4 regions of the Janibacter sp. LM genome follow, and region 1 is predicted to be linked to each of the others. Evidence: riboswitches for the same ligand, from Rfam matches in the RefSeq annotation. Region 1 holds a riboswitch; each other region holds the start of a gene.
What was found. A riboswitch is a leader RNA that binds a small molecule or an ion and turns the genes downstream of it on or off. The one in region 1 is predicted to bind S-adenosylmethionine.

Region 1 (7,177 bases):
AACGGGACACCGAGGAAGACGTCGGCGCTGCGCTGGTAGAGCTGGCAGGACAAGGTGGGCCTGCCCCCTTCGCTCGCCGGCGTGACGTAGAACTGGAACATCGTGTGGCAGGGCGGCAGCGCCATGTCCCCGACCTCGGCGACGTTCCACGCGGACACGATGTGCCGCCGGCTGTCGGGGTTGGTGCGCAGGCCCTCGATGACCCCGGCGATCTGGTCGATGCTCGAACCGTCGGGTGCGGGCCACGAGCGCCACTGGTGCCCGTAGACGGGACCGAGGTCGCCCTGCTCGTCGGCCCACTCGTCCCAGATGCTGATGCCGCGCTCCTGCAGCCAGTGCACGTTGGTGTCGCCCCGCAGGAACCACAGCAGCTCGCCGATGATCGAGCGCAGGTGCAGCTTCTTGGTCGTGAGCACCGGGAAGCCCGCGGCCAGGTCGAAGCGCATCTGGTGGCCGAAGACGCTGCGGGTCCCCGTGCCGGTGCGGTCGGACTTGTCGACCCCGTGGTCGCGGACGTGCTCGAGGAGGTCGAGGTACTGGCGCATGGCGCCACGATAGACGTCCCCACCGACGGCTACCCTGAGACGCATGACGACTTCCCCCTTCGGCCGGGTGATCACCGCGATGGTGACCCCGATGACCCCAGACGGCGCGGTGGACACGAAGGGTGTCACCGACCTCGTCGAGCACCTCGTCGCCACCGGACACGACGGTGTCGTCGTCAACGGCACGACCGGCGAGTCGCCGACCCTCAGCTCCGCCGAGAGCATCGCGATGGTCGAGACCGTCAAGGAGGCCGCCGGTGACCGGTTGGCCGTGACCGCCGGGGTCGGCTCCAACAACACGGCGCACGCCATCGAGATGTCGCAGGCCGCGACCCGCGCCGGCGCCGACGCCCTGCTGGTCGTCTCGCCGTACTACAACAAGCCGACGCAGGCGGGCCTGCTCGCCCACACCCGCGCGATCGCCGACGCGGCGCAGCTGCCGATCATGCTGTACGACATCCCGGGGCGCACCGCGACCCCCTTCGCAGTGGACACGCTCATCGCGCTCGCCGACCACGAGCGGATCCTCGCCGTCAAGGACGCCAAGGGCGACCTCTGGGCCTCCTCCGAGGTCATGGCCACGACCGACCTGCTGTGGTTCTCCGGTGCCGACGAGGTCAACCTCGCGCACCTCGCCCAGGGCGCCCACGGCGTCGTCTCCGTCGTCGGCCACGTCGCGGGGCGCGAGTACCGGGCGATGGTCGAGGCCGTCGACGCCGGTGACCTCGCCGCCGCCCGCGCGATCCACCACCGCCTCATCCCCGTGACCAACGCGATCATGTCCACCTCGCAGGGCGCGATCATGGCCAAGGCCGCCCTCGTCGAGCTCGGCGTCATCGAGCACGCGAGCGTGCGCCTGCCCTACGTCGAGGGGCCGGACGAGCACCTCGACATCCTGCGCAAGGGTCTGGCCGCCTCCGGGATCGGGGCAGCATGAGCCACCCGCACCCCGACCTGCTGCTGCCGCCCGCCCTCGCCCCGGGCGCGCTGCGCATCATCCCGCTCGGCGGCCTCGGTGAGGTCGGACGCAACATGGCGGTCATCGAGCACGAGGGCCAGCTGCTCGTCATCGACTGCGGCGTCCTCTTCCCCGAGGACCACCAGCCCGGCGTCGACCTGATCCTTCCGGACTTCGAGTACATCCTCGACCGGCTCGACGACGTGCAGGCCATCGTCCTCACGCACGGCCACGAGGACCACATCGGCGCTGTGCCCTACCTGCTCAAGCACAAGCCCGACATCCCGCTCGTCGGCTCGACGCTCACGCTGGCCCTCGTCGAGGCCAAGCTCAAGGAGCACCGGATCAAGCCCTGGACCCTCGGGGTCAAGGAGGGCGGGCGCGAGTCCTTCGGCGTCTTCGACTGCGAGTTCATCGCCGTCAACCACTCGATCCCCGACGCGCTCGCGGTCTTCGTGCGCACCGGGGGCGGCACGGTCCTGCACACCGGTGACTTCAAGATGGACCAGCTGCCGCTGGACCGTCGCCTCACGGACCTGCGGGCCTTCGCCCGCGTCGGTGAGGAGGGCGTCGACCTCTTCATGACCGACTCGACCAACGCCGAGGTGCCGGGCTTCACCACGCCCGAGCGCGAGATCGGTCCCGCGATCGACACCGTCTTCCACAAGGCGCAGCGCCGGATCATCGTCGCCTGCTTCTCCAGCCACGTGCACCGCGTCCAGCAGGTGCTCGACGCCGCCGAGCGCAACGGCCGCAAGGTCGCCATGGTCGGTCGCTCGATGGTGCGCAACATGGGCATCGCTGCGGACCTGGGGTACCTGCACGTGCCCGACCGCGTGCTCGTCGACGTCAAGAAGCTCGACAACTACCCGGACAACGAGGTCGTCCTGATCTGCACGGGCAGCCAGGGCGAGCCGATGGCGGCCCTGTCGCGCATGGCCAACCGCGACCACCGCATCGACGTGGGCGACGGGGACACCGTGCTGCTCGCCTCGAGCCTCATCCCCGGCAACGAGAACGCCGTGTACCGCGTCATCAACGGCCTCATGCGCCTGGGTGCCGACGTCGTGCACAAGGGCAACGCCAAGGTGCACGTGTCCGGTCACGCGAGCGCCGGTGAGCTGCTCTACTGCTACAACATCGTCAAGCCGCGCAATGTCATGCCGGTCCACGGCGAGTGGCGCCACCTCGTGGCCAACGCCGAGCTGGCGATCCAGACCGGGGTCGACCCCGACCACGTCGTGCTCGCCGAGGACGGTGTCGTCATCGACCTCGTCGACGGCCGCGCCCGCATCGCCGGCGCCGTGCCCTGTGGGTACGTCTACGTCGACGGCTCGAGCGTCGGCGGCACCACCGAGGAGCTGCTCAAGGACCGCCGCATCCTGCGCGACGAGGGGTTCATCTCGGTCATGGTCGTCGTCGACTCCTCGACCGGCAAGGTCATCGCCGGCCCCGAGATCACCGCCCGCGGCTTCGCCGAGGACGACGAGATCTTCACCCAGGTCAAGCCCAAGATCATCGCCGCGCTCGACGAGGCGACCAGGAAGGGCACGACCGACACCCACCAGCTGCAGCAGGTCGTGCGCCGCGCCGTCGGTGGCTGGGTCGGCGGCAAGATCCGTCGCCGCCCGATGATCATCCCGGTGGTCGTGGCGGCCTAGGAGACGGTGCCCCGCGCGTCCCAGGATTCTCGGGTGACCCGATAAACCTCGCCTTCGCAAGAGTTTCAGACTCTTGCGAAGGCGAGGTTTCTCTTGCTGAGCGAAGGGGGACTGCCGGGTCCCCCCTTCGACCTCACCCGAGGAGGGTCAGAGGGCGCGAAGGGCGCCGAGGAGCCGGTCGATGTGCGCCGGGGTGGTGCCGAGGCCCGCGCTGATCCGCACCGCGGTGTCCTGCTCGTGCTCGGAGAGCAGGTCGTCGACGAGCAGGTGCGCGCAGAACTTGCCGTCGCGCACACCGATGCCGTGGTCGTCGCCGAGGATGCGCGCGACCTCGCTGCTGTCGTGGCCGTCGACCGTGATCGCCGCGACGGGGGCGCCCTCTCCACCGCCGAAGAGCGTGTGGACGCGCACACCCTCGATCCCGGCCAGACCGCTCAGCAGTCGGATGCGCAGGGCCTGCTCGTGGTCGATGATCGCCCGCTCGCGCTCGGCGATGATCTCGCAGGCCCTCGCCAGGGCAATCGCGCCGAGGACGTTGGGGGAGCCGGCCTCGTGCCGGGCCGGACCGCAGGTCCACTCTGTCGTGTCGAGACCGACGCGGGCGGTGGCGCCGCCACCGGCGAGGTAGGGGTCGGCGGCGTCGAGCCAGTCGCTGCGGCCGACGAGCACCCCGGCGCCGAACGGGGCGTAGATCTTGTGGCCGGAGAAGGCGACCCAGTCGATCCCGAGGGCAGCGATGTCGACCCGACGGTGCGGCGCGACCTGGGCGGCGTCGAGGGCGAAGCGGGCGTCGTGCTCGCGGGCGACCGCGGCCAGGCGCTCGATCGGCCAGTGCTCGCCCGTGACGTTGGACGCGCCCGTGGCGACGACGAGGCGGTGCTCTGCGGGGTGGTTGCGCAGGGCCTGCTCGAGGAGCTCGACGGCCTCGTCGCGGCTGTGCGGCACGGGCAGCCGCAGCGCGTCGCCCCACGGGAGGAGGGCCGCGTGGTGCTCGGAGGCGAAGACGAAGACCTTCGTGCCCGCCGGCAGCGCCCGGGCCAGCAGGTTGAAGGAGTCGGTCGTGTTGCGGGTGAAGACGACCTGGTCGTCCTCACGCGCCCCGACGAAGTCGGCGACGCTCTCGCGAGCCTGCTCGTAGCGCGAGCTGGTCACCCGGGAGGCGAAGCCGGCACCGCGGTGAACGGACGAGTAGGTCACCGCGGCGGTGGCGACCTCCTGCGCGACGGCCTCGAAGGCCGGGGTCGTCGCCCCGTGGTCGAGGTGCGCGTACTCGACGGTCGAGCCGTCGCGGTCGCGGTAGGTCAGGCCCTCGGAGACGAGGCGGGGGAGGTCGGTCGAGGTCTGCTGCACGTGGGACACGGTCATGGGGATGCTCCTGGTCCGTCAGGGACCCGGGTGTCGACCACGAGTCCGCGCTTGCCGGGCGACAATGGCGTCGCCGGCCAGGTCGTCACCCGGAGCACCCCACCGCGGAGGAGGGTTGCCGACCAGCTAGCCGGGGCTTGTCGCTGGTACTCGTGACCTTGCGGATGACCATATCGGACACCGGTGGGTCCGTGTCGAGAGGAGGCGAGGCGCATCTCGCCACCTGGGACGTCAGCCGAGGGCGACGGCGATGACCGCTCCGGCGACGAGGTAGGGACCGAAGGCGAGGTGCGTCCCCCGGTCGGCCCGGCGCGCGAGCAGCAGTGCGAGAGCGGCGAGTCCACCGATGACGAAGCCCACCCAGACCCCCACGACGAGGTGCGTCCAGCCGAGCCAGGCGAGCGTCGGCGCGATCGAGACCATGAGCTTGGCGTCGCCCATCCCGATCGAGCGGCCGAAGAGGAGGAAAGCGAGCGCGAGCGTCCCGCCCCCGACGAGCAGGGCCGCGAGCCCGGCCCGCTGCAACGCCTCCCACTCGCCGGTCGCGGCGGAGGCGAAGGTGAGCAGCACGGCCTGCACGGGGACCAGGGGCAGGGTGATCGCGTTGGGCAGGCGGTGGACGTCGGCGTCCACCGCGGCGAGGACGAGGCCGGCGAGGGCCAGCGAGAGCGGTGCCGCGAGCACCGGCCACGGCAGGTCGGAGAGCCCGCGGGCGATCGCCCACCCGACGGAGGGGGCGACCGGCAGGACCCACAGGTGTCGGGGGAGGGGACCCCCTTCGTCCTCCCGCCGGTACGTCCCGGTGCGCAGCCAGAGGTACCCGACCACGCCGCCGACGAGCGCCAGGAGGGCGACGATGAGGGTGCGTGCGTCCACGGCGGCGACGCTACTCGGCGGGTGGCGGGGCCGCTCCCCGATCTCCACAGGTTGCCGTTGTTGCGCGTGTGACGCGTGTGTCGGGCGGGGCTTTCGCCTAACCTGCGGAACATGGCCACTCGTCCGTCGACCTCCTCGCGCAGCACCAAGGGCGCCTCGTCGCGCCCCAAGGGCAGCACCCGTCCGTCGGGTCGCACGTCCGCTGCGAAGGGGAAGAAGACCGCCGCCCCGCGCAAGAAGGCCGCGTCCGGCGGGGGTCTCCCGCTGCCGCTGGCCGCGGTCCACAGGACGTGGGTGGGCGTCGCCCACGCCACCGGCGCCGGCGTGCGCCGGATCGGCACGAGTGCCGGCGAGATCGAGCCCGAGCACCGGCGCGACGGGTGGGGCTTCCTGGCCCTCGCGCTGGCCCTGGTCGTCGCGGTCCGCGAGTGGTGGGGCCTGTCGGGCGCCTTCGGTGACGTCGTGCACGCGGTCTTCGCGGGCACCTTCGGCCGGGTGGCCTACGCGCTGCCGATCGTCCTGCTGCTCCTCGGGGTCCGCCTGCTGCGCTCGGCCGGCGAGTCCGCGGCCGACGCTCGCCTGGGCTTCGGCACGGCGGGGCTGCTCTTCGCCGTCTCCGGCCTGACGCACGTCTCCAAGGACATCCCGCAGCCGCCGGACGGCGCCGGGCCCATGAGGGACGCGGGCGGCATCGTCGGCTTCCTCGCCGCGGACCCCCTGACCACGGCGGTCACGGAGTGGCCGGCCATCATCCTGCTGGTCCTCCTCGGCCTCTTCAGCCTCCTCCTGCTCACCGGCACCCCCCTGCACGAGGTGCCGCAGCGCTTGGCCTACGTCCGGGCCGCCTTCACCGGGGAGGTCCCCTCGCACGTCACCAGCGCCGACGTCGCGGCGAAGGGGGACGCTCCCCAGGCCGCGGTCGCGCGGGCCCGGCGTCGGCGCACCTTCGACGACGACGAGAACCTGGGCGAGCGCGACGGCGACACCGCCTTCGACCAGGCCGCGGTGGTCCAGCCCGCGGGGAAGGGACGCAAGCGCAAGGGCGCCGCCGCGCCCGTCGACGCGGTCGACGAGCCGGCCGCGGATGCCGCGGCCACCGACGGTCCCCGTCCGGGGGAGAAGCGGCCGACCAAGAACCCGGTCGTCGCGCCGATCAGGAGTGCGGACAAGCCGGCCCTGGAGCCGCCGCCCACGACCCAGCTGCCGCAGCGGGTCGAGCAGCTGGCCCTGGCCGGCGACGTCACCTACACGCTCCCGGACAGCCAGCACCTCAAGCCCGGCGCACCCCACAAGGAGCGCTCGGCGGCCAACGACAAGGTCGTCGAGTCCCTGACGAGCGTCCTCGACGAGTTCGGCATCGACGCGCAGGTCACCGGGTTCCACCGCGGCCCGACCGTTACCCGGTACGTCGTCGAGCTCGGCCCGGGCGTGAAGGTCGAGCGGGTCACCGCGCTGTCGAAGAACATCGCGTACGCGGTCGCCTCGGCCGACGTGCGCATCCTCAGCCCCATCCCGGGCAAGTCCGCCATCGGCATCGAGATCCCCAATGCCGACAAGGAGATGGTCTGCCTCGGCGACGTGCTGCGGTCCGACGTCGCCCGCAACAACGAGCACCCGATGGTCATGGGCGTCGGCAAGGACGTGGAGGGCGGCTACGTCATCGCCAACCTCGCGAAGATGCCGCACCTCCTCGTCGCCGGCGCCACCGGCTCCGGCAAGAGCTCCTTCGTCAACTCGATGATCACCTCGATCCTCATGCGGGCCACGCCCGA
Region 2 (7,177 bases), on a different contig from region 1:
CAGCCTGGTCGGTGCCGACGCGCAGGACCTGCTCGCCAAGGCCGGCATGGTCGCGCCGACCGGGCGCCTCGCCGGCCTGGCCGCGCAGCGACTGCCCGGACCGGCGCTCATGGTCGTCAACAAGGCCGTCGGCTTCCGCATCCTCTCGCGGGCCGGCAAGGGCGTCTTCTCGCGCTTCGGCAAGATGGTCCCCCTCGTCGGCGGTGGCGTCGGCGCCGGCATGGACGTGTGGCTGATGCGTCAGCTGGCCCAGCACGTGCGCACGGAGTTCCCGCCGCGCGGCTGACCGACCTCGAGGTGCGCGCGCAGGGGGCCCGGCGGTATCGTCCGCCGGGCCCCTGACCCGCTCAACGGAGAGTTGCCCCCATGTCCTTCGCCGAACTCGTGGACGGCGCCAACGGCTTCATCTGGTCGATCCCGCTCGTCGGGCTCTGCCTCGTGGCCGGCCTGTACTTCACCATCCGCACCCGCCTCGTCCAGGTCCTCGGGATCCCGGACATGGTCAAGCAGCTGCGGGAGGGAGAGGACTCGGTTGACGGGACCTCGTCCTTCCAGTCGCTGATGATGTCCCTCGCCAACCGCGTCGGCATGGGCAACATCGGTGGCGTCGCCACCGCCATCGCCTTCGGCGGCCCGGGTGCCGTCTTCTGGATGTGGACGGTCGCCTTCCTCGGTGCGGCGACCTCCTTCATCGAGTGCACCCTCGGCCAGATCTACAAGGAGAAGGACCCCGACACCGGTGAGTACCGGGGTGGTCCGGCGTACTACTTCGAGAAGGCCTACGCCCACCGGTGGCGCACGCTCTCGCTCGTCTACGCGGTCACCTTCGCCGTCGTCACCGTCTTCGCCATGAGCTTCTTCCTGCCCGGCGTGCAGGCCAACGGCATGTCCTCGGCGCTCGATGCAGCGTGGGGCGTCCCGACGTGGGTGACGGCCATCGGCATCGTCATCGCGCTGGCCTTCATCGTCATCGGCGGCGTCAAGCGCATCGCGACCTTCGCCGCCTTCGTCGTGCCGCCGATGGCGATCCTCTACATCCTCTTCGCCCTCGTCGTCTTCTTCGTCAACGCCGACCAGATCGGTCACGTCTTCAGCGAGATCTTCTCGGGTGCCTTCGGCGGCCACGCGGTCTACGGCGCGATCATCGGCCAGGCGGTCAAGTGGGGCGTCCAGCGCGGCATCTACTCCAACGAGGCGGGCCAGGGCACCGGCCCGCACCACGCCGCCGCCGCCGAGGTCTCGCACCCGGCGAAGCAGGGCTTCGTCCAGGCCTTCGCCGTCTACATCGACACCCTCTTCGTGTGCACCGCGACGGCCTTCATCATCATCTCGACCGACATGTACTCGGTCTTCAGGGGCGAGAGCTACCCCGGACCGACGCTCTACGAGGGAGCGATCGGGACCGACGTCGAGCCCGGCCCGGGCTTCGTGCAGGCGGGCCTGGACAGCTTCGCGCCCGGTATCGGCTCGAGCTTCGTGGCCCTGGCGCTCGTCTTCTTCGCCTTCACGACGATGGTCGCGTACTACTACATGGCCGAGGTCAACCTCGCCTACCTCACCCGCAAGATCCGCAGCGCCACCGTGCGCCGCGGGATGATCCGGGCGCTGCAGGGGTTGATCCTCGTCTCTGCCGCCTACGGGGCGACGACGACGGCCGGCTCCGCGTGGGGCCTCGGCGACATCGGTGTCGGCACGATGGCCTGGCTCAACATCCTGGGCATCCTGCTGCTCCAGGTCCCGGCCCTGAAGGCCCTCAAGGACTACCGCGCGCAGAAGGCCCGGGGCATCGACCCGCAGTTCGACCCGCGTGAGCTCGGGATCGAGGGTGCGCAGTTCTGGGAGCTGCGTGCCGACGGCCAGCTCACCCAGGGCGCTCCCCGGGAGTCGGTCGGCGCACGGGAGTGACGCCGAGCTCCTGAGGGAATCCGGACCGGGCGCGCTACGTTGGATCCAGCGGAGCGCGCCCGGACCGGGCACGCCTGAGCGTCAGGAGACCGACATGGCCACGACCAGCCGCGTCCGCAACGCCACCCACCTCGCCTCCGCCGTCCGCAGCGCGGCGCGACCAGGCGGGCCCAGCCTCTGGACCCGCCTGCGCGCCGTCCCCCGGATGATCCGCGCGGTCCGCGCGGGGCAGTACACCGGTCTGTCGTCCAGCCGCCTGATGCTCCTGCTCGCCGGTGTCGGCTACGTCGTCTCGCCGATCGACGTGGTCCCGGAGGGCCTCCTCCTCGCCCTCGGCCTGCTCGACGACGTCATGGTCATCGGCTGGGTCGCCACGACCCTGGTGCGGGAGACCGAGGACTTCATCGCCTGGGAGCAGGCGGTGGCCGCAGGCGCGTCCGGGCGCCAGCAGTGGACCCCGCCGCAGCAGCAGTGGGAGCCCGGCCCGACGGTCCGCTCGCACGTCGTGCGCGACTGACCGTCCGCAGACCACCTGCCTGACGTCCGGGTTTCCACAGGATCCGCCCGGTCGCTGCCGGCGCCCTCTGCAAGCGCCAGATTCGTCGGCATGGACCACATCGCCAGACCTCGCGACGCCGCCGAGCTCGCCGTCATCCTCCCGTACCAGCTCGGGTACCACCCGGGCCCCTCCCTCTGCCTGACCGTGATGCGCGGCCGCCGGCTCGGCCTGCTGCAGCGGCACGACCTCGTGCCCGAGCCCGCGGCCTGCCGGGCCGTCGCGGAGCACGCCATCGCCATCGCGGTGCGGGAGGGGGCCACCGCAGTCCTGCTCATGGCCTTCGAGGAGGACGAAGGGGAGTCCCGCCACCTCCGCGCGGCGATGACCGCCGCCGCCGGCGAGGCCGGGCTGCGGGTGCAGGAGCACTTCGTGGTCCGCGACGGGCGCTGCTACCCCGCAGGCGGGCCCCGGGCCAGGCGTCGCCTCGGCATCCCGCTGCCCCGACCCGAGGACGTGCCCGCCGTCGCCACCTTCGTCGAGGCAGGGGTCTGCCCGCTGCCGAGCCGTGCGCACCTGGTCGACGCCGTGCTGCCGGAGCGCGACGAGGCCAGGGCCCGTCGGGTCGCGCTCGCCGTGAACCCGCTCGAGGAGGAGTTCGCGCACCAGCAGGTGGCCCGGACCTGGGCGCGGCTGCTCGACCCCTCCGCCGACGCGACCCCGGTCGCCGAGCTCAGCGACGCAGAGCTCCTCGTCCTCTCCGCGTCGCTGCAGGACGTCGACTGGCGTGACGCGCTCCTCGGCGGGCTCTGCCCCGGAGCCGTGCCCTTCGCCACCTTCGGCGACCCCCTCGTCGAGCACGCCCGCACGGCGCTGGCGCGCTGCCCGTGGGCCCTCGTGGACCCGGACGCCGGGTCCGTGCCCGATGCTGCCGTCGACGTCGGTCGCCACCAGGAGGACGTCCTCGCGGTCCGCGCCCGCGTCGCCGAGCTCGGGCGGCTCGTGCCCGAGGAGCTCACGCCCCCGCTGCTCACCTGCACGGCGCACATCGCGTGGTGGATGGGGGACGGCACGATCGCCGGCAGCTGCCTCGAGCGCGCGCTGCAGATCGAGCCCGGCTACCGGCTCGCCGGTCTCATGCTCGACCTGCTGTCCGCCGGGCTGCGGCCCTGGGACCTCGGGCCCGACGCGCGCGCCGGGCGCCACCCCGCGGCCTAGTCCGGACAACGGACCGGACTCGATCCCGTGGGGCCGCTGTGGTTAGAGTTGTCGCCAGGTCATGAGTGCCAGCGTCAAGCCCCGGCTTGCTGGCCGGCAACCCTCCTCGCGACGGGGTGCCCCGGGTGATGACCGGGCCGCATCGCAGTGGTGCGGCAAGGCGAGACCCCGGGAGCACCGTCGATGAGCGTCACCACCACACCCCCCAGCAACACCGCGCTGTGGCGCGACGGCGACGAGCCGGGGGACCGGCACTTCCTGCGCATCGGGGACCTCACGCTCGAGTCCGGCGAACGCCTGCCTGACGTGGTGCTCGCCTACGAGACCTGGGGCGAGCTCGACCCGGCCCGGGACAACGCGGTCCTCGTCGAGCACGCCCTCACCGGCGACAGCCACGTCGTGGGCCAGGCCGGTCCGGGACACCCGACCGACGGGTGGTGGCCGGGCCTGATCGGGTCCGGCGCCCCCCTGGACAGCGACGAGTACTTCGTCGTCGCGATCAACGTCCTCGGCGGCTGCCAGGGCAGCACCGGTCCCGGGACGCTCGCAGCGGACGGTCGGCCGTGGGGTGGGCGCTTCCCCCGGCTGACGATCCGCGACCAGGTCGCGGCAGAGGCGGCGCTCGCCGACGCGCTGGGCATCGGGCGCTGGCACACGGTCATCGGCGGCTCCATGGGCGGCATGCGCACCCTCGAGTGGGCGGCTGGTCACCCCGACCGGGTCGGTACCGCCATCGCTCTGGCCACGAGCGGCTACGCGACTGCGGAGCAGATCGGCTGGAGCCAGGCCCAGATCCTCGCGATCCGCAACGACCCCTGGTTCGCCGACGGCGACTACTACGACCACCCGCAGGGTCCTGAGGTCGGTCTCGGCATCGCCCGCCGCATCGCCCACGTGACCTACCGCAGCGAGATCGAGCTGCACGAGCGCTTCGGTCGCCGGGAGCAGGACGAGCCGGCGGGGGAGTGCGGTCGTCCGCGCTATGCCGTGGAGAGCTACCTCGACCACCACGGCGGCAAGCTCGCGCGTCGCTTCGACGCCAACTCGTACGCGGTGCTCTCCGAGGCGATGAACTCGCACGACCTGGGTCGCGGGCGCGGCGGGGTCGAGGCGGCGCTCGCCCCCTTCGCCGGTCGCCTGGTCCTCGCGCCGGTGGACTCCGACCGTCTCTACCCGCCCCGCCTCTCGGAGGAGCTCGCGCGACTGCACCCACGGGCGCAGCTGACGACGATCTCCTCCCGGGTGGGCCACGACGGGTTCCTCACCGAGGTCGACCAGGTCGCCGGGCTGCTCCGCCGCGTGCTCGCCGGGGACACGGCCGCGTGTGAGTGAGACACGTCACGCGCCGCCGGTGTAGCGTCTGGCACAGGTCATTCAGGAACCGAGTATCTGTTGAGGAGCATCGATGACGATCGTCGTGGGGTATGTGTCCACCAAGGAGGGCGAGGCCGCTCTCGAGCGGGCCTTCGAGGAGTGCCACCTGCGCAAGGAGCCGCTCGTCGTCATCCACTCCGACCGGGGGGGCGTGGGGATGAGCGGCGACATCGCACGCAAGAACGAGCAGGACCTCAAACAGGTCCGGACCCGTCTCGAGGAGGCCGGCGTCGAGGGTGAGGTCCGCGGGCTCGTCCGTGGCAAGGAGCCGGCCGAGGACCTCATCGTCGTCGCCGAGGAGACCGACGCCAGCCTGATCATCATCGGCCTGCGCAAGCGCACGCCGGTCGGCAAGCTGATCCTCGGCTCCAACGCCCAGCGGGTGCTGCTCGACGCGCCGTGCGACGTGCTCGCCGTCAAGGCGCGCTGAGCCGCCACGCACGGCACCAACCGACCCAGCGGGCGTCCTTCGGGGCGCCCGCTGCGGCATTTCGGCGCACCGCGTTTTATAATGGTGACGAGCCCAGCGCGCAGCGACCGGGCGAGTCGGAGCCCGAGGGACGAACGCCACCCCTTGGAGGTCCCGGCGGATTCTTCCGTGACGAAAGGTTGTTGGTGACTGCTGTGTCCCCACGGTCCGACGGGGCGCAGGGCTCCCTCCCCAAGGAGTTCTCGCACCCATCGCTCCAGGAGCTGGTCCGCAAGGGCCACACGACCGGATCCATCACCAGTGACGAGCTGCAGGCCGCCTTCGGCGACGCGCAGATCAGCCCCAGCCGGGGGCGGGTCGTCCTGCGGGCGCTCGACGACCAAGGAATCGAGGTTCAGGTGCCACAGTCCACGTCCGCCAAGAAGACGACGGCGAAGAAGGCCCCCGCGAAGCAGGCGGTGACCAAGAAGGCCGCTACGCCAGTGAAGAAGACCGCGGCGCCCGTGAAGAAGACCGCGGCGAAGAAGGCGACCACCAAGACCGCCGCCCCCAAGGCGGCTGCGGCCGCCGCGGCGGCCCCGGTGAAGAAGGCCGCCGCCAAGAAGACCGCTGCGAAGAAGACCGCCGCCAACAAGGCCGCCAACCCGACGACGACCACGGCCGAGGAGCCGGATCCCGACGAGGACGAGGTCATCGGCGAGGACCCGGCGCAGGCGAAGGCCAAGCCCGAGACCGAGCAGGACGAGAAGTCCGGTTTCACGATCAGCAACGACGACGAGGACGACGCTCCCGCGCAGCAGGTCGTGACGGCCGGTGCCACCGCAGACCCGGTCAAGGACTACCTCAAGCAGATCGGCAAGGTCGCCCTCCTCAACGCCGAGCAGGAGGTCGAGCTCGCCAAGCGCATCGAGGCCGGCCTGTTCGCGGAGGAGAAGCTCGCCTCGGGCGAGAAGATCGACATGAAGTTCAAGCGCGAGCTGTGGTGGATCGCTCAGGACGGCAAGAACGCCAAGAACCACCTGCTCGAGGCCAACCTGCGACTCGTCGTCTCGCTCGCCAAGCGCTACACCGGTCGCGGCATGCTCTTCCTCGACCTCATCCAGGAGGGCAACCTCGGCCTGATCCGTGCGGTCGAGAAGTTCGACTACACCAAGGGCTACAAGTTCTCGACGTACGCGACGTGGTGGATCCGCCAGGCCATCACGCGCGCCATGGCCGACCAGGCCCGCACCATCCGCATCCCGGTGCACATGGTCGAGGTCATCAACAAGCTCGCCCGTGTGCAGCGCCAGATGCTCCAGGACCTGGGCCGTGAGCCCACCCCGGAGGAGCTGGCCAAGGAGCTGGACATGACGCCGGAGAAGGTCGTCGAGGTCCAGAAGTACGGTCGCGAGCCCATCTCGCTGCACACCCCGCTCGGCGAGGACGGTGACTCCGAGTTCGGTGACCTCATCGAGGACTCCGAGGCGGTCGTACCGGCCGACGCCGTGAGCTTCACGCTCCTGCAGGAGCAGCTGCACTCGGTCCTGGACACGCTCAGCGAGCGGGAGGCCGGCGTCGTCTCCATGCGCTTCGGCCTGACCGACGGCCAGCCCAAGACGCTCGACGAGATCGGCAAGGTCTACGGCGTGACGCGTGAGCGCATCCGCCAGATCGAGTCCAAGACCATGAGCAAGCTGCGTCACCCGAGCCGCTCGCAGGTCCTGCGCGACTACCTCGACTGACCGCCCCCCCTCAGCGGCGCCGGGTCAGGC
Region 3 (7,177 bases), on a different contig from region 1:
CCGCTGATGAGGACCGTGTCGTGCCCGAGCGCAGAGGCGTCGAGGACCGTGACGAGGGCGCGCTTCTGACCGACCGGGCTGATCCCGCCCACGACGTAGCCGGTGGTCCGCTCGGCGAGCGCCGGGTCGGCCATGCTCGCCCGCTTCGCGCCGACCGCCGCGGCCAGGGCCTTGAGATCCAGCTGCCCGGCGACGGGGACGATGCCCACGACGAGTCCGTGGTCGCGGGGCAGGTCGGTCTGGGCGAGCAGGGTCTTCAGGACCCGCTCGGGTGGGACCCCGAGCACCTCGGCGGCCTCCACGCCGTACGAGGGCGCCGCCGGGTCGTGCTCGTAGGGGTGCTCCGTGTACGCCACCCCGGCCGCCGCCAGCGCCCGCGTCGCGGGGGTGGCGCCGCCCCCCTTCGTCCTCCTGGCCATGGACTCCAGTCTCCGCCACCCGCTCCGACACCCGCGCGACAGGTCCACGTGGTACCCACGTCCCATGCAGAAGCAGAACCTCCGCGAGTACATCGACCGGCTCATCGACGAGGGCTACACCGTCCGCGACGACCAGGGTGACGACCCGATGCTCATCCGACCCGACGGCCTGGCCGTCGAGACGTGGCGGGAGAACTACCCGTACGACGAGCTCATGACCCGCAACGACTACGACGTCGAGAAGTACCTGCTCCAGATCGAGCTGCTGAAGTTCCAGTACTGGGCGCAGGACACCGGCCGCAAGTTCGTCGTCCTCTTCGAGGGCCGTGACGCCGCCGGCAAGGGCGGCACGATCAAGCGCTTCACGGAGCACCTCAACCCCCGGGGCGCCAGGGTCGTCGCGCTCACCAGGCCGAGCGAGCGGGAGGAGGGCGAGTGGTACTTCCAGCGCTACCTGCGGCACCTGCCGACGAGCGGCGAGATCGTCCTCTTCGACCGCTCCTGGTACAACCGCGCCGGCGTCGAGCGGGTCATGGGCTTCTGCAGCGACGAGCAGTACGAGGGCTTCATGGACCAGGCGCCGAAGATCGAGCGGATGCTCATCGACGCCGGGGTCCACGTCACCAAGCTGTGGTTCTCCGTGACCCAGCAGGAGCAGCGCACCCGCTTCGCCATCCGCCAGATCGACCCGGTGCGCCGGTGGAAGCTCTCCCCGATGGACCTCGAGAGCCTCGACAAGTGGGAGGCGTACACCGCCGCCAAGGAGGCGATGTTCGAGCGGACCGACACCAAGCACGCGCCCTGGACGGTCATCAGGTCCAACGACAAGAAGCGCGGCCGGATCAACGCCATGCGCTTCTTCCTCAACCAGTTCGACTACGAGGACAAGGACACCCAGATCGTCTACGCGCCCGACCGCAAGGTCGTCGCCCGCGGCAAGCAGACCGTGGGCGACTGATCTCGTCGAGCCCTACGCTGACCCGGTGACCGACGACGCGCCACCCCGCGGGCGACAGCTCGCCGACATCGGCCCCCTCGAGCAGCTGCGTGCCGGGCGCCTCGGGGTCCGGCTGCCGTTGCTCCTCGCGGGCCTCTTCCTCTACGGCGCGTCGATGGCGATGGTGCTGCGCGCGACGCTCGGCCAGATCCCCTGGGACGTGCTCCACGTCGGCGTCTCGCGCCACGTCCCGCTGAGCTTCGGCACGATCGTCGTCGGCGTCTCGCTGCTCGTGCTGCTCGGGTGGATCCCGTTGCGGCAGAAGCCCGGCGTCGGCACGATCGGCAACGCTCTGCTCATCGGCCCCTCCGCCGACCTCGTCCTCGCGCACCTCGACGAGCCGGGCGACCTCGGCTGGCGCATCGTGCTCCTCGTCGGGGGCGTGGTGCTCAACGGCATCGCGACCGGCATGTACATCGGCTCGCAGTTCGGGCCCGGTCCGCGCGACGGCCTGATGACGGGGATCGCGCGCCTCACCGGCCACTCGATCCGGTTGGTGCGCACGGGGATCGAGGTCACGGTGGTCGTCGTCGGGTGGCTGCTCGGCGGCACGGTCGGCGTCGGCACCTTCCTCTACGCGCTCGCCATCGGGCCGCTGGCCCAGCTCTTCCTGCCGCTCTTCACGGTCGACCTCAGGCGCGGTCCCACTTCCTGATACATAACTGGACGTTATGGATTGCTGTGTGTCATCTTATGGCCAGGTCATGAGTCCCAGCGCGAAGCCCCGGCTTGCTGGGCGGCAACCCTCCACCCTCGGTGGGGTGCCCCGGGTGACGACCTGGGCGTCGGCCGACCGGCCGCGCCAAGCGCGGGTTCACGAGAGCCCCTGATCCACGGAGCCGTCCATGACTGCCACCACCGCACCCACCACGCTGCTCGAGGTCACGACCCGGGGCGCGCTCGTCACGGGGACCGAGGTCGCCATCACGAGCCGCCAGTTCAGCTACACGATCGACGAGCCGCCGGCCCTCGGCGGCACCGACAAGGGCGCCAACCCGGTCGAGCACCTGCTGGCCGCCCTCGCCTCGTGCACCGTCATCAGCTACCAGGTCTGGGCCGACAAGCTCGGCCTCCGGGTCGACACGATCGACGTCGACCTGCGCGGCGACCTGGACCTCGCCGGGTTCCTCGGCACGGACGAGTCGGTGCGTCCGGGCTTCCAGGGCATCGAGCTGGCCATCACGGTCAGCGGCCCGGAGAGCGAAGGGGAGTACCGCCGCCTCGAGCAGGCCGTCGCCGAGCACTGCCCCGTCCTCGACAACCTCACGCACGGCGTGCCGGTGACGACGAGCCTCGAGGTCGCTGCCTGAGCGCGGCCTAGCGCACGACCTGCCGCAGACTCCCGTCCACCCGCCGGGTCCACCCGCGGGCGTCGAGGTGCTCGAGCAGGGGCACGGCGACGCGCCGGGTGGTCCCGAGCGCCTGTCGCGCGAGGCTGAGGGTGAAGGGTTGCTCCAGCCCGGCGAGCACCCGCATCGCCCGCGCCGGCGCGTCGGGGAGCAGCACGACGTCGTCGGGCAGACGCATGACCCGTCCGAGGCGCTCGGCGGCCGCGAGCTCCGCGGTCCCGAGACCGAGCTCGGCGAGCTCACCCCGCTCCGCCGCCACGAAGGGGGTGGCCCCCAGCCGTGCCTCGAGAGCCGCGATCCCGGCCTCCGCGGCTCCGAGGCCTCCAGCCTTCGGGTCGTGGACGCGGCCGTCGGCGACGGCGAGGCCGGCGTCGGTGGCCAGTCCCGGTACCAGGGCCTGTCCGAGCACCGCAGGGAGGTGCTCGGGCAGGCCGAGCGACCTGGCCGCCTCGGCGACGGGCAGCCCGGCGCTGAGCGGGTCGGCGGCGTGGTGCCGGCGGACGGCCCCGCCGAGCCGGTCGCGCCACGTGCTCACGGCCCCCGCGTCGACCCACCAGTCACCGTGCCGCACGGCACCCGCTGGCGCGGGGAGACCCAGCCGGTCGAGCACGTCCGCCCGCTCGGCTGCGCGCGAGCGCAGCCGAGCGGTGGCGAGGTCGGCGGGGTCCGCGCCTGCAGAGGCGAGGGCCTGCCCCCTTCGCCCTGGGGCACCGCGGCGGGTGAGCGGCAGGGGGTCGACGTCCACGACTCGGACGGCCCACAGGCGACGACTCCCCGCGTCGCGCAGGATCGCCCGGTCGCCCACGCGCCACGGGAGGACGGTCGCGGCCGAGAGGCGGGCGTGGTCCGGCCCGAGCGGGCGCACGTGCACCTCGACGTCGACCGACCCGACGTGCAGCGTCCCCTGCTCGACCATCTGCATTGCCCTAGGGGAATGCGCGCTCCCGTGACCGTTCGTCTGCATTGCCCTAGGGGAATGCAGCTCGGTGGCGGACACGTCGACGACCGACGCGAGCGCGAAGGCGTCGGGCGTCAGCAGCGCGACGGAGCGGCCGACCTCGTCCACGCGGCGCAGGTTGACTGCGACCCGGGAGACCGGGCCGACGGCTTCGTGCGCCTCGTCCTGGCTGTGCAGGCCACGCACCGTCACCTCGCGTGCGGACCCGCGGTCGAGCAGCACCAGCCGGTCGCCGACGTGGACCGTGCCCGCGCCGAGGGTGCCCGTGACGACCGTCCCCGCGCCGGAGACGGAGAAGCTGCGGTCGGACCAGAGCCGCACCGGCGCCCGGGCGTCCGGCTCCGGCAGCCGGGCAGCGAGCTCGTCGAGCGCCGCGCGAAGGGAGTCCATCCCGTCGCCCCGGACCGCCGAGACCTCGACGGCAGGGAGGTCGAGCCCGGCCTCGGCCAGGTGTCGCCGCGACTCGGTGAGCACGTCGGCTCGCTGCTCGTCGTCGGCCAGGTCGCACCGGGTGATGACGAGCAGGCCGTCGGTGATGGCGAGCGCCTGCACGGCGGCGAGGTGCTCGCTGCTCTGCGCCTGCCAGCCCTGGTCAGCGGCGACGACGAAGACCACCGCCGGCGCCGGCCCCAGCCCCGACAGCATCGTCCCGAGGAACCGCTGGTGCCCCGGCACGTCGACGAAGGCGACCTCGGCCCCGCTCGGCAGGGTCGTCCAGGCGTAACCGAGCTGGATGGTCAGCCCGCGCTCGCGCTCCTCGCGCAGCCGGTCGGGGTCACGCCCGGTGAGCGCGCGCACGAGCGTCGACTTGCCGTGGTCGACGTGCCCGGCGGTGGCGAGCACGCGCCTCATGGGGTGGGCGTCCCCGGGTCGGGCCCGTCGTCGCCGAGCGCCGCCCGCAGTGCCGCTTCGACGTCACCGTCCCGATCGGCCGGGACGCAGCGCAGGTCGACCAGGCCGCGCCCCCCTTCGACCCGGGCGAGCACGACCGGCTCGCCGACGCGCAGGCGCTCGACGGCGTCCGCGGGGATCTCGACGGCCCAGCCGGGCAGGGGCACGCCGGGCGCCCCGCCGCCGCCGACGCGGCCCTCGACCGCCACGACCCCACGGCCGAGGGCGGCGGCGAGGGCTTCGACCCGCGGCCGCAGCTCGTCGGCGGTGACGTGCAGCGCGGCGGTGACCGGTGGAACCGATCCGCGCAGGGTCGCCTCGAGCGCGGCGAGGGTCAGCTTGTCGACGCGCAGGGCGCGCTGGAGCGGGTGGCGGCGCAACCGCTCGACGACGTCCGCGTCGCCGAGGACGAGACCCGCCTGCGGGCCGCCGAGGAGCTTGTCGCCGCTGGCGGTGACGATCGTGGCGCCCGCGCGCAGCCACGTCGTGGCATCCGGCTCGTCGGGCAGCAGCGGGTCGGGCCGCAGCAGGCCGGACCCGATGTCGGCGACGACCGGCACGGGGGAGCCGTCGGGCCGACGCAGCCCGCGGAGCTCACCGAGGCCCACCTCGGCCGTGAACCCGTCGACGCGGAAGTTGCTCGGGTGCACCTTGAGCACGCACCCGGTGCCCGGACCGATCGCGTCGGCGTAGTCCCTCAGGTGCGTCCGGTTCGTCGTGCCGACCTCGCGCAGCCGAGCGCCGGTCGAGGCGATGAGGTCGGGCAGGCGGAACCCGTCGCCGATCTCGACCATCTCCCCGCGCGAGACGACGACCTCGCGCCCGGCGGCGAGCGCGGTCGTGGCGAGCACGAGCGCGGCCGCGCCGTTGTTGACGACCAGCGCGCCGGTCGCGTCGGGGACGGCGTCGAGCAGGGTGGCGAGTGCCCCGGCGCCGCGTCGGCTCCTCGCTCCCGTGGCCAGGTCCATCTCGACGTCGACGTAGCCGGCGGCGTCGACGACGGCCTCGATCGCGCTGGGGGACAAGGGGGCCCGGCCGATGTTGGTGTGCACCACGACGCCGGTCGCGTTGAGGACCGCGGTGAGCGAGCTGGCCCGGGTCGGGAGCCCGGCGAGTGCGGTGGCGGGGACCTCGTCGGGGCCGATGCTTCCGTCGCGCGCCTGCTGCTGGGCGGCGGTGATCGCGACCCGGACGACATCCCGCCCGAGTCGCTCCGCCGCGGCGACGAAGGGCGCCGAGGCCAGCAGCGTGTCGGTGCGCGGGATGGCCCGCCGGGGGTCGGTCACCGTGCTCCCTTCGGGTCGGACGTGTGGCGGAGGCGGACGGGAATCGAACCCGCCAGACCGAGATGCTCGGCCTCACCGGTGTTGAAGACCGGGGGGACCACCAGGAACCCAGACGCCTCCGCCGCCCACCCTAGGACAGGTCGTCCCCCGAGACACCGGAGCGTCCTTCTCCTACGGTGACGACGTGAGCACCGCACCGTCTCCCGGCCGGCCGCGACACCTCGACCGCTGGGTCCTCGGGGTCGCGATCACCGCCCTGGTCTTCGTCGTCGGTCTCGTCTGGGCCAAGTGGTGGCCCTACGCGCTGAAGATCGACGGCCTCGTCGGCAGCCGGGCGTGGGACGGGGGTGCGCTCGTCGACGTCGCGCGTGACGCGCCGACGTGGTGGCAGGGAGCCTGGGACTTCACGCTCGCGTACAGCCTGGCCGTCTGGAAGGCACTGCTCGTCGGCCTGCTCGTCGCCGCGGCCATCGACGCGCTCCTGCCCCGGGAGCACCTGCGCCGGGTCCTCGCCGGCCGCGGCTCCACCTCCGGCGCGGCCATCGCGGGCGCTGCCTCGCTGCCGAGCATGATGTGCACCTGCTGCGCCTCGCCGGTGGCGGTCTCGCTGCGCCGCAGCGGGGTGCCGCTCCCGTCGGTCGTCGCCTACTGGCTCGGCAACCCGGTCCTCAACCCGGCCGTCCTCGTCTTCCTCGCGCTCGTCGGGCCGTGGGAGTGGGCCGCGACCCGGCTCGTCGTCGGGGTCGGGCTGGTCCTGGGGGCGGCGGCGCTCGCCGCCCGCCTCGCCCAGGGACGAAGGGTGGACCCCGCCGTCGCGGACATCGCACCGGAGACCGTGGACGAGGACGGGCCCTCGCTGGGGCGGTTCGTCCGCTCGCTCGTGCGGTTCACGCTCACCCTCGTGCCGGAGTACCTCGTCGTCGTCGCGCTCGTGGGCGCGGCCGCGCACGTCTTCAGCTTCGAGGCGGCGTGGGTGACCGGCGGGGGGTTCGCCCTGGTGGCCGTCGCTGCCGTCGTGGTCCTCCTCGTCATCCCGACCGGTGGCGAGATCCCGGTGCTCCTCGCCTTGGCCGCCGTCGGTGCCAGCCCGTGGGTGCTGGGGCTCGTCCTCATCGCGCTGCCGGCCGTGAGCCTCCCTTCTCTGGTCATGGTGGGCCGCGCTCTCACCTGGCGGGTCACGGCGGTCACCGCGGGTGTCGTCACCGCCGCCGGCCTCGCGGCGGGCGCGGCGCTCGTCGTCCTCGGCTGAGCCCCTGCCGCCCCTCGGTGGGACCGGC
Region 4 (7,177 bases), on a different contig from region 1:
CCGCCTGCGCGCGCACGGCAGCGGGCGCGGTGAAGGTCGTGCCGGCCGCGAAGCGCGAGCGCAGCGCCGAGCTCGCGACGCCGTACCCGAAGCGGCCGTAGATCGTCTCCTGCGTCAGGCCCTCGGCAGGACGAAGGGAGGCGCCCCCCTTCGCCGGGACCGAGAGCTCGACGTCCCAGGACCCGGCGATGCCGACGACCTCCCCGTCGCGGGTGGCGACGAAGCCGGCCCGTCGAGGACGAGCGCAGCGGCTGCGTCGTCGTCGGGGTCGATCCGGGTGACGTGGATGTCGGAGGCCATGCCGCCACGCTCGCACCCCGGCGAAGGGGGTGCAACGCACTTTTCTCGGCTACGGCACCGGTGAGGTGATCGGTCGCGACGTGATGCCCTCCACGCGGGACTCTCGCCGCCGGCGCTCGGTCTCCTGCCGTCGCTCCTCGGCCTCCTCCCGCGCCCGGCGCTCGCGCCGGGCCTCGTCGGACTCGGTCGCGGCGCCGACCTTGTCCGCGGCCGACTGGACCGAGCTCACCTGCGCCGTGGTCTTGTTGGTGACCTTGACCGAGTACTTGAGCGCATACCCGCTCCTTCGCACGCGCCCGGCGCCGGCCACGGCCGACCAGTCGGTGACCATGTCGTCCACGAGCCGGATGCCGGTCTTGTCGGCGAGGGTGTCCGTCACCTTGTGCTTCGCCCGGACCTTGCCCGTGGCGACCTGGTGCTGCGCCCAGATCCTCGTGTTGGTCGCGAGCCGTCGATGGGCGATGGGGTTGGTCGACCTGTCGGCGGCCCTGATGCCCTTGAGCTCGTCGGCCCGGCGGCTGGCCCGGGTCGCGTCCCTGGCCTCGATGCGCCGACTGCCGGGCACGAGGATGTCGGCCGCCGTGAGCACCGTCGTCAGGCCGACGTCCCGGTAGCTGCCCTCCCCGTACACGGCGCGGCGCCCCAGCCTGCCCAGCGGGTCGGCTGCCGTGACGACGGCCGCAGGCTTGCCCCAGGGCGTGAGGTCGACGACGTCGTTGTTGAACAGGCGGCTCCGGCCCGTGCGGCTCGCCATCTCGAAACCGTTGTACCCCTTCTCGTCGGAGAGCTCGGACCCCACCGCGGCCAGGCTCGTCGCCATGGTCCGCTCGTCGGCGCTCGCCTCCTCCGCCTCGCGCTCGAAGCCCCTCTTGTTCATCTCCCGCGAGTTGGCGGCGGCCCGGTACTCCCGATCGACGATGGCGTACTCGGGGTCCTGCGGGGTCAGCGTCGCGAGCTTCGCCTTGCGCTCCTCCGAGATGCGGACGTTCTCCTCGTACCGTCCACGGAGTCGCTCGAGGGTGGCCTGGCTCTCCTCGAGCCGGTCCGCGTAGGGACGGATGATCCGCTCGGTGTCCGCGAGGCGGTTGGCGATCGCGAAGAGGTCATCCGGGGTGCTGCCCACCTCGTCCTCGAAGATCGTCCCCGAGCACGATTCCCACACCCCCTTCGTCGAGACCATGCGCAGCATCTCGGCCACGGTGTGGATGTTGGCGGCGACCGTCCGCAGCTCGTCCGCCTCGGCCCGGATCGTGCTGGGGTCGCCCTCCTCGATGGTCCCGGGGTCGTGGAGCGCCATCAGAGGATCCCTTGGTTGCGCCGGTCGACGAGGTCCTCGGTGAGCACGTACCAGGACCCCGCGTCCCGGGCCAGCCGCGCCAGCTCGCGCAGCTGCTTGCCCACCCTGATCCGCTCCCGCTCGAAGTCCCCGATCGCCGCCTCGTACGCGTCGGTGCCGTACCAGCTCGGGAACCCGAAGGTCTCGACGGCCTCGTTGTTGGCCTTGGCCGCCTTCTCCTCGAGGAAGTCGGCGATGGCCTTGAGCTGGCGACCGAGGCCCTCGATGCCCTCGCTGTCGATGGAGATGCGTTCCTGTCCGCCCATGCACCCACGCTAGGGAAGAACGCCGAGGGGCCCGTGGAGTTCTCCACAGGCCCCTCGGGGTGGTCGTCAGGCCTTCGCGGCGGCGAAGCCCTGCTCGAGGTCGGCGACGATGTCCTCGATCGCCTCGAGGCCCACTGCGAGGCGCACGAGGCCGGGGGTGACGCCAGCGGCGAGCCGGTCCTCGTCGGGGCCCTGCGAGTGGGTCGTCGACGCGGGGTGGATGACGAGCGAGCGCACGTCACCGATGTTGGCCAGGTGGCTGTGCAGGCTCAGGCCCTCGACGAACTTCTTGCCCGCCTCGAGGCCGCCGGAGATCTCGAAGGAGATGACGGCGCCGGCACCCTGGGGCGTGTACCGCTGCGCGAGCTCGTGGCTGGGGCTGCTCGGCAGCGAGGCCCACGTGACCTTGTCGACCTGCGCGTGCTGACCGAGGAACTCGGCGACCTTGGCCGTGTTGGCCAGGTGCCGCTCCATGCGCAGGCTGAGCGTCTCGATGCCCTGCCCGATGAGGAAGGCGTTGAAGGGGGAGATCGCCGGGCCGATGTCGCGCAGCAGCTGCACCCGGGCCTTGAGGATGAAGGAGAGGTTGGCACCCATGGCACCGTCCACGCCGAGGTCCGGGCCGAAGCGCAGCCCGTGGTAGCTCGGGTCGGGCTGGTTGTAGTTGGGGAACTTCTCCGGGTCCGCCGCGTAGTCGAACCGGCCGGCGTCGACGATCACGCCGGCGATCGCGGTGCCGTGGCCGCCGAGGTACTTCGTCGCGGAGTGCACGACGACGTCCGCACCGTGCTCGATCGGACGGAGCACGTAGGGCGTCGCGATCGTGTTGTCCACGACGAGCGGCACGCCGGCCGCGTGCGCGACCTCGGAGATGCCGGCGATGTCCAGGACGATGTCCTTGGGGTTGCCGATGGTCTCGCCGAAGAAGGCCTTGGTGTTGGGCTTGACCGCCGCGCGCCACTGCTCGAGGTCGCTCGGGTCATCGACGAAGCTCACCTCGATGCCGAACTTCGGCAGGGTGAACTTCAGCAGGTTGATCGTGCCGCCGTAGAGGGCGGTGCTGGCGACGATGTGGTCACCGGCCTCGGCGAGGTTGACCAGGGCCAGGTGCGTCGCGGACATGCCGGAGGCGGTGAGGAGCGCGCCCACGCCGCCCTCGAGGGCCGCGATCTTCTGCTCCACCGCGTCCTGCGTGGGGTTCATGATCCGCGTGTAGATGTTGCCGAGCTCCTTGAGCGCGAACAGGTTCGCCGCGTGCTCGGTGTCCTTGAACTGGTAGGAGGTCGTCAGGTGGATCGGCAGTGCCCGCGAACCCGTGGTCGGGTCGGGCGCCTGGCCGGCGTGGATCTGCTTCGTCTCGAAGTTCCACGTGGACGGGTCGCTCATGAGTTTTGCTCCTGATCGTGCGCGCTTGACCGTGGCGGTCGCCACGGACCAGGTCGTCTCCCGGGGCACCCCACCGCGGATGGAGGGTTGCCGGCCAGCGAGCCGGGGCCTGGCGCTGGCACTCAAGACCTACCCGGAGACTAGGAGGGTGACCAGCATCTGGTCAGGCCCGTCTCACGCGGTGGACCCACCACAGGCCGACGAAGGGGAGGACGAGCGGCAGGAACCCGTACCCGGACCCGAAGTGCGACCAGACGGTCTTGTCCGGGAAGAGGTCCGGCAGGACGTACGACAGCGTGCCCACGGTGAGCACGCCGACGGCCTCGACGAGGATCGCCCCGGTCGCGACCCGCGCGCCGGTGGTTCCCCCCTTCGCCAGGGCCACGGTCGCGACGACGTAGACCACGGCCGCGAGCGCCGAGAGCGCGTACGCCAGCGGCGCCCGGTCGAGGTACTGGGTGACCTGCAGGACCGAGCGGCCGGTCGCGGCGAGCGCGAGCACGGCGTAGACGGCGACGACGACCCGACCCGGCCCGGTGCCCGTGCGCAGCTCAGGCGGAGCCATGGGTCTGCCAGATCTGCAGGATGCGGTAGGTCATGACACCGACGGTGAAGGCACCGGCGAGGACGACCCCCATGGCCCACCGGGTCTTCTCCTTCAGGGCGATGAAGACGACGATCGGGGGCAGTATCGGCAGGGTGAGGGCGTAGGCGAGCATCGTCGCCCCCTCCCCCTCCCCCTCGACCTGCCCCATCGCGATCGCGGACCCGACGACGAGAGCGAGCAGGAGCAGCTCGACGACGGCGGTCGTGAGCAGCATGAGGTCGTCGACGAGCCGGTCGATGATCAGGTAGGCCAGGGCCAGGACGCCGAGCACGCCGACCGCGACGAGCACGAGAGTGGTCAGCGGCACAAGCACGGCGGCAAGCGTACGCGGCCCCGCTGCTGGCACGATCACGGCATGAGCGCGCCACGCCCCGGAGCCCACGACCTGCTCGCCGCCGTCGTCGATGCCGGCAGCTTCGTCTCCTGGGACGAGCCGATCGACCGCTCCGGCCTGAGCGACGGCTACCTCGCGACCCTGGAGGCGGCAGCCGCTCGGTCCGGCACCGACGAGTCGGTGGTCACCGGCCGGGCGAGCATCCGCGGGCACGAGGTCGCGCTCGTCGTCGGCGAGTTCCGGTTCCTCGGCGGCTCGATCGGGCGCGCGGCCGCCGGGCGCCTCGTCGCGGCGGTGCGCCGGGCGACGACCGAGCGCCTCCCCCTCGTCGCGGCGACGGCGAGCGGCGGCACCCGGATGCAGGAGGGCACGCCCGCCTTCATGACGATGGTCGACATCTCGGCGGCCGTCGTCGCGCACAAGGCCGCCGGCCTGCCCTACCTCGTCTACCTGCGGCACCCGACGACCGGCGGGGTCTTCGCGTCGTGGGGCTCGCTCGGCCACATGACCATCGCCGAGCCGGGCGCGCTCATCGGCTTCCTCGGCCCGGTCGTCTACGAGACGCTGAACGGCGTCCCCTTCCCCTCCGGCGTGCAGGTCGCCGAGAACCTCGTCGACAAGGGCATCGTCGACGCGGTCGTGCCGACCGCCGGGCTCGCCGACATCGCCGCCCGCGCGCTGACGCTGCTCTCCGCCACGACCGGGGGCCACGCCCGCTCACCCGCGGCGGAGGACGGCGCGCCGGTCCGGCGGATCGCCCCCTTCGTCTCCCGGCCGGAGCCGAGCGAGGAGGAGATCGCGCGGCTGTGGACCGCCATCGAGACGACGCGAAGGGGGGACCGCCCCGGCGTCCGAGAGCTGCTGCGGTACGCCGCGGACGACGTCATCCCGCTCAACGGCACCGGCTACGGCGAGTCGGACAAGGGCGTGATGCTCGCGCTGGCGAGCTTCGGCGGGCGGTCGTGCGTCCTCGTCGGCCAGGACCGCCGCTACCAGGTCTCGGAGTCGATGGGTCCGGCCGCCCTGCGCGAGGCGCGCCGCGGCATGCGGATGGCGACCGAGCTCGGTCTGCCCCTCGTCACCGTCATCGACACCCCCGGCGCCGACCTCTCCCCGCGTGCCGAGGAGGGGGCCCTGGCCGGCGAGATCGCCCGGTGCATCTCCGACATGACGGCCCTCACCGTGCCGAGCGTGTCGGTGCTGCTCGGCGAGGGCACCGGCGGCGGCGCGCTCGCGCTGCTGCCCGCGCGACGGGTCGTCGCCGCGGGCAATGCCTGGCTCTCCCCGCTGCCACCCGAGGGCGCGAGCGCCATCGTCTTCAAGGACACCGAGCACGCCCCCCTCCTCGCCGCCCGCCAACGCGTCGGCGCGCCGCAGATGCACCAGGACGGGCTCGTCGATGTCCTCGTCCCCGAGGAACCGGCGGCGCACGTCGACCCGCAGGCGTTCGCCCGCGCGATCGGCGCGGCGGTCGCTGCGCAGGTCGAGGCGCAGCTGTGACGGTGGGTGGGCGACCTGAAGTCTGGGCGTGTCGTACTGCAGTTCGTCATCAGGTGCGACAACAGGGCCTGGCTTTCCGGGACCTCACGGGGACCGGGCAGCTGAACTGCAGTACGACACGCCCGGCTCGGGCCAGAGGGCACGCTCACCCCGTCGCACGCAGCTCCTCCCACACCGGCATCTCGACGACGCCCTGCGGGGTCGCGAGGTAGGTGCCGAGGAGCGGCACGCCGTGCCGACGGCTCGCGGCGAGCGCCTCCTCGTGCAGGTCGCGCGCACGGTCGTCCGGGGCGAGGCCGCGCGGGCGCCCGATGGCGGCGACGAAACCACCGATGCTGTCGGCGAGGCCGCCGATGATCGTGTCGAAGACGGCGTCCTCCTCCGCGCCGGGGTGGAGGTCCATCTCGGTGATCGTCACCGGCTGGACCATGCGGCCGCCGGTGTCGCAGAGGAGCAGGCTGATGCAACCCAGCTCCCGCTCGGAGTCCCGCACGACGAGGTCGACGACGTCGGCGGCGAGCGTGCTGTCGGTGAGGGGTCGGGTGTGCCACCCCTGGGGCAGGTCGTCGAAGCTCATGCCCGTCATCCTGCAGGGATCGACCCGACGCGCCGCGGACTTTTCCACAAGCCGCCTCCGGCCGCGGGGTGGATACTGGGACCCACGGCGGGTCGTGCCACCCACGCGCGACCGGTCACCGTGCCCCCACCCCGAGCACCCAGGAGCGCCCCCCCCGTGGCACTGAGCGTCTTCGACCTCTTCTCGATCGGCATCGGCCCCTCGAGCTCGCACACCGTCGGCCCCATGCGAGCGGCGGTGATGTTCGCCGAGGGGCTGCGCGACGACGGCCTGCTGCCGCAGGTGCGCCGGGTCAAGGCCGAGCTCTTCGGCTCGCTCGGCGCGACCGGGCACGGCCACGGGTCCAACACCGCGGTGCTCCTCGGGCTCTCCGGCGAGCGGCCCGAGCTGTGCGACCCGAGGTCGGTCAGCAGTCGCCTCGAGCAGATCCGCGCGGCGCACCGGGTGAACCTGCTCGGCGAGCACGAGATCGACTTCCACGAGGACGAGGACCTCGTGCTCCACCGACGCAAGTCCCTCCCCCTGCACCCCAACGGCATGACCTTCACCGCCTGGGGCGAGGGAGCGGGCGAGGGCGAGGCGCCGCTCAGCACGCACACCTACTACTCCGTCGGCGGCGGCTTCGTCGTCGGGGAGGACGCGTCCGGCTCGACCCGCATCGTCGCCGACACCACCCCCGTGGCGCACCCCTTCACCACCGGCGACCAGCTGCTCGCGATCTGCGCCGAGACCGGCCTGTCGATCTCCCAGGTCATGCTCGACAACGAGACCTCGTGGCGCTCCGAGGACGAGGTGCGCAGCGAGCTGCTGCACATCTGGTCGGTCATGCGCGAGTGCATCGACAACGGCGTGCGCACCGAGGGCGTCCTGC

Region 2: another riboswitch for S-adenosylmethionine. It lies ahead of ABC138_RS01475 (homoserine O-acetyltransferase); the one in region 1 lies ahead of ABC138_RS10930 (aminotransferase class V-fold PLP-dependent enzyme).
Region 3: another riboswitch for S-adenosylmethionine. It lies ahead of ABC138_RS13595 (OsmC family protein); the one in region 1 lies ahead of ABC138_RS10930 (aminotransferase class V-fold PLP-dependent enzyme).
Region 4: another riboswitch for S-adenosylmethionine. It lies ahead of ABC138_RS01415 (bifunctional o-acetylhomoserine/o-acetylserine sulfhydrylase); the one in region 1 lies ahead of ABC138_RS10930 (aminotransferase class V-fold PLP-dependent enzyme).

What each region holds. Positions count from the first base shown of each region.
Region 1 covers NZ_JBDIVG010000018.1:67,311-74,487, reverse strand. The annotation lists gene ABC138_RS10945 (thymidylate synthase) at 1-545, opposite strand, end outside; gene dapA (4-hydroxy-tetrahydrodipicolinate synthase) at 589-1,482, shown strand; gene ABC138_RS10935 (ribonuclease J) at 1,479-3,164, shown strand; gene ABC138_RS10930 (aminotransferase class V-fold PLP-dependent enzyme) at 3,312-4,529, opposite strand; SAM riboswitch class IV at 4,572-4,687, opposite strand; gene ABC138_RS10925 (A24 family peptidase) at 4,761-5,405, opposite strand; gene ABC138_RS10920 (DNA translocase FtsK) at 5,517-7,177, shown strand, end outside.
Region 2 covers NZ_JBDIVG010000001.1:313,113-320,289, forward strand. The annotation lists gene ABC138_RS01455 (hypothetical protein) at 1-286, shown strand, start outside; gene ABC138_RS01460 (alanine/glycine:cation symporter family protein) at 367-1,905, shown strand; gene ABC138_RS01465 (DUF1232 domain-containing protein) at 2,000-2,422, shown strand; gene ABC138_RS01470 (DUF4192 domain-containing protein) at 2,513-3,619, shown strand; SAM riboswitch class IV at 3,677-3,787, shown strand; gene ABC138_RS01475 (homoserine O-acetyltransferase) at 3,803-4,951, shown strand; gene ABC138_RS01480 (universal stress protein) at 5,025-5,423, shown strand; gene ABC138_RS01485 (RNA polymerase sigma factor) at 5,618-7,147, shown strand; gene ABC138_RS01490 (DUF3488 and transglutaminase-like domain-containing protein) at 7,158-7,177, opposite strand, start outside.
Region 3 covers NZ_JBDIVG010000026.1:671-7,847, forward strand. The annotation lists gene ybaK (Cys-tRNA(Pro) deacylase) at 1-419, opposite strand, end outside; gene ppk2 (polyphosphate kinase 2) at 484-1,377, shown strand; gene ABC138_RS13590 (hypothetical protein) at 1,403-2,071, shown strand; SAM riboswitch class IV at 2,117-2,231, shown strand; gene ABC138_RS13595 (OsmC family protein) at 2,262-2,726, shown strand; gene ABC138_RS13600 (SelB C-terminal domain-containing protein) at 2,734-4,575, opposite strand; gene selA (L-seryl-tRNA(Sec) selenium transferase) at 4,572-5,900, opposite strand; tRNA gene ABC138_RS13610 (tRNA-Sec) at 5,925-6,020, opposite strand; gene ABC138_RS13615 (permease) at 6,085-7,149, shown strand.
Region 4 covers NZ_JBDIVG010000001.1:298,209-305,385, reverse strand. The annotation lists gene ABC138_RS01425 (hypothetical protein) at 350-1,597, opposite strand; gene ABC138_RS01420 (hypothetical protein) at 1,597-1,902, opposite strand; gene ABC138_RS01415 (bifunctional o-acetylhomoserine/o-acetylserine sulfhydrylase) at 1,969-3,288, opposite strand; SAM riboswitch class IV at 3,305-3,418, opposite strand; gene ABC138_RS01410 (hypothetical protein) at 3,452-3,853, opposite strand; gene ABC138_RS01405 (hypothetical protein) at 3,840-4,208, opposite strand; gene ABC138_RS01400 (carboxyl transferase domain-containing protein) at 4,251-5,729, shown strand; gene ABC138_RS01395 (hypothetical protein) at 5,875-6,306, opposite strand; gene ABC138_RS01390 (L-serine ammonia-lyase) at 6,463-7,177, shown strand, end outside.